2 regions of the Phyllobacterium sp. SL163 genome follow, and region 1 is predicted to be linked to the other one. Evidence: predicted binding sites of a transcription regulator. Region 1 holds the regulator's gene; the other holds the start of a gene.
What was found. Region 1 encodes HrcA, which represses chaperone genes, less so after heat shock. Its sites were predicted from a motif close to GTTAGCACTCNCNNNNNGNGAGTGCTAAC; they were not measured.

Region 1 (4,212 bases):
CGGTTCGGCAAATTCAATCGAGTTTCCGGACGGATCGCGGAAATACAGGGAGCGGGCACCATTGGGCCAGTCAAATTCACTTTCGATGGCAATGCCATTGGCCTCAAGATGGGACTTCCAGCCGGAAATTTCATCCCGTGTTGCGCGAAAACAGACGTGGCCCGGCCCCTTGGCACCATGGGCCGGGATGGGAAGACCGCCCTTGGGCCTTTCCCTCAGCTTTTCCGCATCGAACAGGATCAGGACACCCGCCCCACAACGGAAAAAGACCGATTCATTGCCCGCCCGCAGGATGACGTCCAGTCCGAGTATATCGGCATAGAACCGTGCAGCCACGTCGATATCGGTCACATAGAGTGCTGTTTCCAGAATACCCGATGGCTGCATGGTGTTTTCCGCTTACGAGACCGCCATTTTCTGCAGGGAAACCAGCCGGGTGATGCCATTGCGGGCAAGCCCCATCAAGGCCAGCAGCTCGTCCTGCGAGAACGGTTCACCTTCCGCCGTTCCCTGCACTTCCACGATACCACCTTTGCCGGTCATGACGAAGTTGGCATCGGTCTGTGCCGTTGAATCCTCGGCATAATCGAGATCAATCACGGGCGTGCCGTCGGAGATGCCGCAGGAAATCGCCGCAACATGGTCCTTCAATACCTTTTCGACCTTGAGCATCTGGCGTGTTTCCATCCAGCGCAGGCATTCGTGCAAGGCGACCCAGCCGCCGGTGATGGCTGCCGTCCGGGTGCCGCCATCCGCCTGAATGACATCGCAGTCCACGGTGATCTGCACTTCGCCCAGCGCCTGCAGGTCCACGACGGCACGCAGCGAACGGGCAATCAGCCGCTGGATTTCCAAAGTGCGGCCGCCTTGCTTGCCGGATGAAGCCTCGCGGCGCATGCGGTCGCCGGTCGAACGCGGCAGCATGCCGTATTCCGCCGTTACCCAGCCTTTGCCGGTATTGCGCATCCAGCCCGGCACCTTTTCCTCAAGGCTGGCGGTGCACAGGACGTGTGTGTCGCCAAACTTGACCAGGCACGAGCCTTCAGCATGTTTGGAAACGCCGCGCTCGAAGGAAATGGCGCGCATTTCGTCTGGGGCTCGTTTGGAAGGACGCATGGAATGACCTCTTGAAAAATATGGTTGTCCGGCCTTTTAGAGCAACGGACGCTTAAATGGAACCATGAAGCAAAAGCTTTGATGATTGGACCGACAACGCCTATATTCCCTGGCAGAGAACAAGGGCGTCACACAGAATGAACAAGGCAGTTACTCCCGAACCATTGCAATCCCTCGACCAGCGGTCACGGGATATTTTCCGGCGCATCGTCGAGAGCTATCTCGGTGACGGCGAACCGGTGGGATCGCGCAACCTGTCGCGTATCCTGCCCGTGACGCTTTCCCCGGCGACCATCCGCAATGTCATGAGCGATCTTGAGCATCTCGGCCTTGTCTACGCGCCGCACGTGTCGGCGGGACGGCTGCCGACACAATTGGGCCTGCGGTTCTTTGTCGATGCCTTCATGGAGGTGGGCGACCTTTCCTCCGACGAGCGCAATTCCATCGAGGCGCAGGTGCGGGCGGGCGGCGAGGCCCAGTCGAGCGAGAACATGCTGACGCAGGCCAGCCAGATCCTGTCGGGCATGTCGCGCGGCGCCGGACTTGTGCTTGCAACCAAAGCGGAAGGCGCACTCAAACACATCGAGTTTGTGCGGCTGGAACCCACCAAGGCGCTGGCGGTGCTGGTGACCCAGAGCGGCGACATTGAAAACCGGGTGATCGACCTGCCGCCCGGCGTGACGCCATCGCAATTGATCGAAGCATCGAATTTCCTCAATGCGCATATTCAGGGCCGCACCATCACCGAAGCGCGCGTGGAAATTGCCCGCTTGAAGGACGAAACCCAGCAGGCGCTCGATGTCCTGTCGCAACACCTGGTCGAGCAGGGACTTGCGGTCTGGGGCGGCACGGGTGGCGGCCAACCGCCGCGGCTCATCGTGCGCGGACGCGGGAACCTTCTGGATTCCATCAACGCCGAAGCGGATCTCGACCGGCTGCGCCATCTGTTCGATGATCTCGAGACCAAGGAAGGCACGATACAACTGCTCGATCTGGCGGAAGCCGGATCGGGCGTGCGCATTTTCATCGGCTCCGAGAACAAGCTGTTTTCACTTTCCGGCTCATCTCTGGTCATCGCGCCCTATCGCGATTCGGAACAGCGGGTCATCGGCGCCCTCGGCGTTATCGGCCCCACCCGGCTGAACTATGCGCGCATTGTTCCGATGGTGGACTATACGGCGCAGCTGGTCTCACGACTGTTGCGATAGAGCGCGGATACTGCACTGGCGCTGTGCCGCCACGCGAACTTCCCCCGCTTCGGGCATTTGCACTTGATTTTCATGGCCTAAACCTCGATATCCAGCGCACATTCGATTTATGAACGGACAGGATAGATGACTGAAGAAAAGAAACATCATGACGCACCCGATCTCGATCAGCGCGATCTGAAGAATCCGCGCGACCGTGATGCGCTGAAGCGTGCCGCCGATGATTTTCTGAAATCGCGCAAGGCAGAGGAATATGCCATGGCGCAGGAAGAGGAAGAACAGGCGGAAGCAGCCAACAGTGTTGAACTGGATGCATTGCGCGGCGAAAACGGCGATCTGCGCGATCAGCTGCTGCGTCTGGCCGCCGATATGGAAAACCTGCGCAAGCGCACCGCCCGTGACGTTCACGATGCGCGTTCCTATTCGGTCGCCAATTTCGCCCGCGACATGCTTTCGGTTTCCGACAATCTGAAGCGCGCGCTCGAAGCCATTCCGACCGATGCCCTCGCCAATGGCGATGCAGGTTTCAAGGCACTGGCCGAAGGCGTGGAAATGACCGAGCGCTCGATGATGTCGGCGCTGGAACGCCACGGCGTCAAGAAGATCGAGCCGCAGGGCCAGCGTTTCGACCCGAATTTCCATCAGGCCATGTACGAAATTCCCAACGCCGACGTGCCGCACAACACGGTGCTGCAGGTGGCGCAGGCCGGTTTCGTCATCGGCGACCGCATGCTGCGCCCGGCACTCGTCGGCGTTTCCAAGGGCGGTCCGAAGCAGGCTGCCGGCGAAGGCCAGGCAGAGCCGGGTCCGATCAACCCGCAGGCGGAAAAAGACGCATAACCATAGCGTCATCTCAACGGCAAAGGCCAGATTCCGGCGACGGGGTCTGGCCTTTTTAATTTAGCTGTTTACGCTCCGTATTGGCCATGTTCTACCTTTTATATGGAGGGGAACAGCCGATGACATCGATTCAGATATTCAATTATGCGGGCGTTTTTGTTTTCGCCGCGACAGGCGGCCTCGCCGCCTCGCGCCGCCAGCTCGATATCATCGCTTTCGTGTTTCTGGCTGCGGTAACGGGCATCGGCGGCGGCACCCTGCGCGACCTCATCCTCGGCGTCCCCGTCTTCTGGGTCCGGGAGCCCGGCTACATCCTCGTCTGTGCTGCTGCGGCAATCATCGTCTATTTCTCCGCCAATCTCCTGGAATCGCGCTACCGGCTTCTGCTGTGGCTCGATGCGCTGGGGCTTTCGGCCTACAGCGTCATGGGCGCTGCAAAGGCGCTGGCGCTCGGTTTCAGCCCGACCATTGCCGTTGTGACAGGCATTTTGACGGCAACATTCGGCGGCGTGCTGCGCGATATCGTTTCCGCGGAACCGTCGGTGCTGATGCGGCGCGAGATCTACGTCACTGCGGCGCTTGCCGGCTCGGTCGCCTACACGCTGCTGCTGGGGCTTTCGGCGGGGCCGGAGGTTTCGGCCCTGTTCGCCGCGCTGACCGCCTTTGCGGTTCGCGGCGGCGCGCTTTATTTCGGCTGGACCCTGCCGAATTACCACAAGGTGGGCCGCACGCCTGAAGAGCTCAAGCGTGACGGCATTGTTCGATCAGAGTAAACCGGCCTGCTGGGCTGCCACTTTCAGATTTTGCGCCGGACGCGGGCCGATCTGCTGGATCACGAGGCCAGCGGTCAACGAGCCGAGCCGCGCGCAATCGGTCAACGAGCGGCCATTGGTATAGCCGAACAGGAAGCCCGACGCATAGAGATCACCCGCACCCGTCGTATCGACAAGCTCGGCGATCTCGATCGCCGGAACGGCAACGGTTTCGTCCTTCGAGACAACCACCGAGCCCTTTTCCGAGCGGGTGATGGCGGCGAGCTTGCAATCCT
Region 2 (4,212 bases), on a different contig from region 1:
CAGGCTGTATCCGAGCGATAATCCTCTTCGATAGAACGGTGCTTGAAATACAGGCAACAAAAAAGGCGGGCCAAGGCCCGCCTTTTCCGTATGCGATTGGCGTGGACTGATTAGAAGTCCATACCGCCCATGCCGCCCATTCCGCCGCCTGGCATCTGGGGAGCGCCGCCATTGTCCTTCTTCGGAGCTTCGGCGATCATGGCTTCTGTCGTAACAAGAAGACCGGCAACCGATGCTGCATCCTGCAGAGCCGTACGAACAACCTTGACCGGGTCGACGATGCCCATGACGATCAGATCGCCATATTCACCATTGGCCGCATTGTAGCCGTAGGTTTCCTTCTTGCTCTCAAGGATCTTGCCGACAACGATGGAAGCTTCGTCACCTGCGTTCGTTGCGATCTGGCGAGCCGGAGCCTGCAGCGCACGACGAACGATGTTGATGCCAGCGTCCTGATCGGAGTTTGCACCCTTGAGTGTCAGGTTTGCCGAAGCGCGGAGCAGGGCAACGCCACCGCCAGGAACGATGCCTTCTTCAACAGCAGCACGTGTTGCGTTGAGAGCGTCGTCGACGCGGTCCTTCTTTTCCTTCACTTCAACTTCCGTTGCACCGCCAACGCGGATAACGGCAACACCGCCAGCGAGCTTGGCAAGACGTTCCTGCAGCTTCTCACGGTCGTAGTCCGAAGTGGTTTCGTCGATCTGCTGCTTGATCTGGCCGACGCGGGCGTTGATTTCGCCCTTCTTGCCATGACCGTCAACGATCGTGGTGTTTTCCTTGGTGATCGACACCTTCTTGGCGCGGCCGAGCATGTCGAGCGTAACGCTTTCGAGCTTGATGCCGAGATCTTCGGAAATAACCTGACCACCGGTGAGGATCGCGATGTCTTCCAGCATGGCCTTGCGGCGATCGCCGAAGCCAGGAGCCTTGACGGCAGCAATCTTCAGGCCGCCGCGCAGCTTGTTGACGACGAGCGTTGCAAGAGCTTCGCCTTCGACGTCTTCGGAGATGATGACGAGCGGCTTGGAAGTCTGGACGACAGCTTCGAGAACCGGCAGGAGAGCCTGGAGGTTCGAGAGCTTCTTTTCGTGCAGAAGGATGTAGGCGTCTTCGAGGTCAGCAACCATCTTTTCAGGGTTGGTGACGAAGTATGGGCTGAGGTAGCCGCGGTCGAACTGCATGCCTTCGACGACTTCGAGTTCGGTGTCAGCGGTCTTGGCTTCTTCGACGGTGATAACACCCTCGTTGCCGACCTTCTGCATTGCCTTGGCAATCATTTCACCGATTTCAGTCTCGCCATTGGCAGAGATCGTGCCAACCTGCGCAACTTCTTCCGAAGTCTTGATCTTCTTGGCGCTCTTGCCGAGCTGCTTGACGACTTCTGCAACAGCAAGATCGATGCCGCGCTTCAGGTCCATCGGGTTCATGCCGGCAGCAACAGCCTTGCCGCCTTCCTGAACGATTGCCTGGGCCAGAACAGTCGCAGTCGTGGTGCCGTCACCGGCAATGTCGTTCGTCTTCGAAGCGACTTCACGGACCATCTGTGCGCCCATGTTTTCGAACTTGTCTTCAAGTTCGATTTCCTTGGCAACGGTTACGCCGTCCTTGGTGATGCGCGGAGCGCCGAAGGACTTGTCGATAACGACGTTGCGGCCTTTCGGGCCGAGCGTTACCTTGACAGCGTCCGCAAGGATATTGACACCGCGCAGCATGCGCTCACGCGCGTCGCGGCCGAATTTTACTTCTTTGGCAGCCATTTTATCTCTCCTGGGATTGAACCCGGTTTGATCGAAATTCGTTGATTAAAGGGAAAACCGGCTGATTAGCCGAGGATGCCCAGAATGTCGGATTCTTTCATGATCAGCAGATCTTCGCCGCCGATCTTGACTTCCGTGCCCGACCACTTGCCGAACAGGACATGATCGCCTGCTTTGACATCGAGCGGGATGAGCTTGCCGGCTTCGTCACGAGCGCCGGTACCGACGGAGACGATTTCGCCTTCCTGTGGCTTTTCCTTGGCAGTATCCGGAATGATGATGCCGCCTGCAGTCTTTGCTTCGGATTCGATACGGCGTACGACGACGCGATCGTGAAGCGGGCGGAACTTGGTCTTGGCCATGGTTAGAACCCTTGATGTTGGTGTCAAAACGGTGAAGCGAACGAGTGATCGTCCGCGTTATTAGCACTCACAAGTGACGAGTGCTAACTGGGCTCGGAAATAGTGGGCAGCCATGGAAGAGTCAAGGGAGAGGTTTGCCGAATTTCGGCGAAAGACTGAAAAGCAATGCACGCTGGCGCGTCTTCAGTCATGCAAAATCATCCCATGCAATTGTGAACCAATGATGACGCGTCTGCGTTTATGCGGCCTGCGACCGCACCGTTGCAGCCTTTGCCGCTTCGGAGCGCAGATGGGTATCTCCCCAGACCTTGAGGGCCGATATGATCGGCTCCAGGCTGCGGCCGTGCTCCGTCAGGGAGTATTCCACCTTGGGTGGTACCTGTGCATAGACCTTGCGTGTGATGAAGCCGTCGGCCTCCAGCTCGCGCAGCTGGTTGGTCAGCATGCGCTGGGTAACGCTGTTCAGGTGACGGCGGATTTCGTTGAAGCGCAGCGTACCGGACATCAGGTGAAAAAGGATCATGCCCTTCCATTTGCCGCCGATGAGATTGAGCGTTCCTTCCACGGGACAACCCGGTGCACAATCAAAATTCGTATGGCGGATGCGCGGCATCACGGTATCCTTTATGACACTATATGCAATTTATGTGCATTCTTGCACTGTTCGAACATAGCGCGCATTTGAACAGCGTCAACTTATCTGGAGAATGCCTATGCGCGCCGTCGCCTATTATGAAGCGCAGCCGATCACTGCGGAAACCTCACTCGTCGATATCAATCTGCCCAAGCCCGAAGCGCAGGGGCGCGACCTTCTGGTCGAAGTGAAAGCCATATCGGTCAACCCCGTCGATACGAAAATCCGCGCAGGTGCAAAGCCGGAAGCGGGCCAGCCAAGAGTTCTCGGCTGGGATGCGGCCGGTATCGTTACTGCGGTGGGGCCGGATGTCCGGCACTTCAAGGTTGGCGACGAGGTGTTCTATGCGGGAGCGGTGGATCGCCCGGGAACCAATGCCGAATATCATCTTGTGGATGAGCGCATCGTTGGCACGAAGCCGAAGTCCCTCGATTTCAGCGCCGCCGCCGCCCTGCCGCTGACCTCGATCACCGCATGGGAAATGCTGTTTCACCGGCTCCACATCGACATTCCGGTGGTTGGCGCAGCCAACGCTATTCTGATTATCGGCGGCGCCGGTGGGGTCGGTTCTATTGCCGTGCAGCTCGCGCGCAAACTGACCAACCTGACGGTGATCGCCACGGCCTCGCGCCCGGAAACCCGCCGATGGGTGGAGGAGCTGGGCGCACACCATGTCATCGATCATTCAAAGCCGCTCGCCGCGCAGGTGGAAGCGCTCGGTCTCGGCGCCCCCGCCTTTGTCTTTGCGACGACAAACTCTGATACGCATCGCACGGAGATTGCGGCACTGATTGCGCCGCAGGGCCGGTTCGGTCTGATCGATGATCCGAAAAGCTACGATATCATGCCGTTCAAATGGAAAAGTGTTTCCATCCACTGGGAGGTGATGTTCACCCGCTCGCGTTACGATACCGCCGATATCGAGGAGCAGCACAAGCTGCTCAACCGGGTGGCGGAACTCGTGGATGCCGGCACGCTGCGCACCACCCTTGCCGATGATCTCGGCCCGATTTCAGCCGCCAATCTGAAGAAAGCCCATGCGCTTATTGAAAGCGGCCGTGCCCGCGGCAAGATTGTCCTGACCGGCTTTTAAACAACTGCAGCGGGCAGGGCGTCCATGCTCTGCCCGCTATCGCGTTATCGCGCAAACCGCAGCCAGCCGATGATGGCCACGGCAAGATAGGTGCCGCCGCAGATGAGGAGGAGATCGACGGGGCTGACGCGGCTGCTCATCATCGGGGCAACCAGCATGCCGACGAGCATGCCGGCGTGGGAGGTCACGATATAGATGCGTGTGGCCGGTGCGATATCGGCTGACGGCAGCAGGGTCTGGCGCAGGGTTGCAAAGGCGACGTCCTTGAAGGGGCCGCCGAAACCCGACACTCCCGAAGCAATGACAAAGCCGACGAGACGCCAGTGCACAGGCATGGGTGCAAGGGCGGCCAGAGCCATCAGCAGG

Region 2: the regulator HrcA is predicted to act here: its motif matches at 2,179-2,207, upstream of groES (co-chaperone GroES).

The regions. Positions count from the first base shown of each region.
Region 1 is NZ_JAFCVE010000001.1:73,405-77,616, forward strand. Features, by position in the region: gene ACP7B1_RS00330 (VOC family protein) at 1-387, opposite strand, end outside; gene rph (ribonuclease PH) at 400-1,116, opposite strand; gene hrcA (heat-inducible transcriptional repressor HrcA) at 1,254-2,324, shown strand; gene grpE (nucleotide exchange factor GrpE) at 2,451-3,164, shown strand; gene ACP7B1_RS00350 (trimeric intracellular cation channel family protein) at 3,284-3,937, shown strand; gene ACP7B1_RS00355 (adenosine kinase) at 3,929-4,212, opposite strand, start outside.
Region 2 is NZ_JAFCVE010000002.1:589,681-593,892, forward strand. Features, by position in the region: gene groL (chaperonin GroEL) at 111-1,757, opposite strand; gene groES (co-chaperone GroES) at 1,823-2,119, opposite strand; gene ACP7B1_RS06520 (winged helix-turn-helix transcriptional regulator) at 2,358-2,732, opposite strand; gene ACP7B1_RS06525 (zinc-binding alcohol dehydrogenase family protein) at 2,833-3,846, shown strand; gene ACP7B1_RS06530 (MFS transporter) at 3,891-4,212, opposite strand, start outside.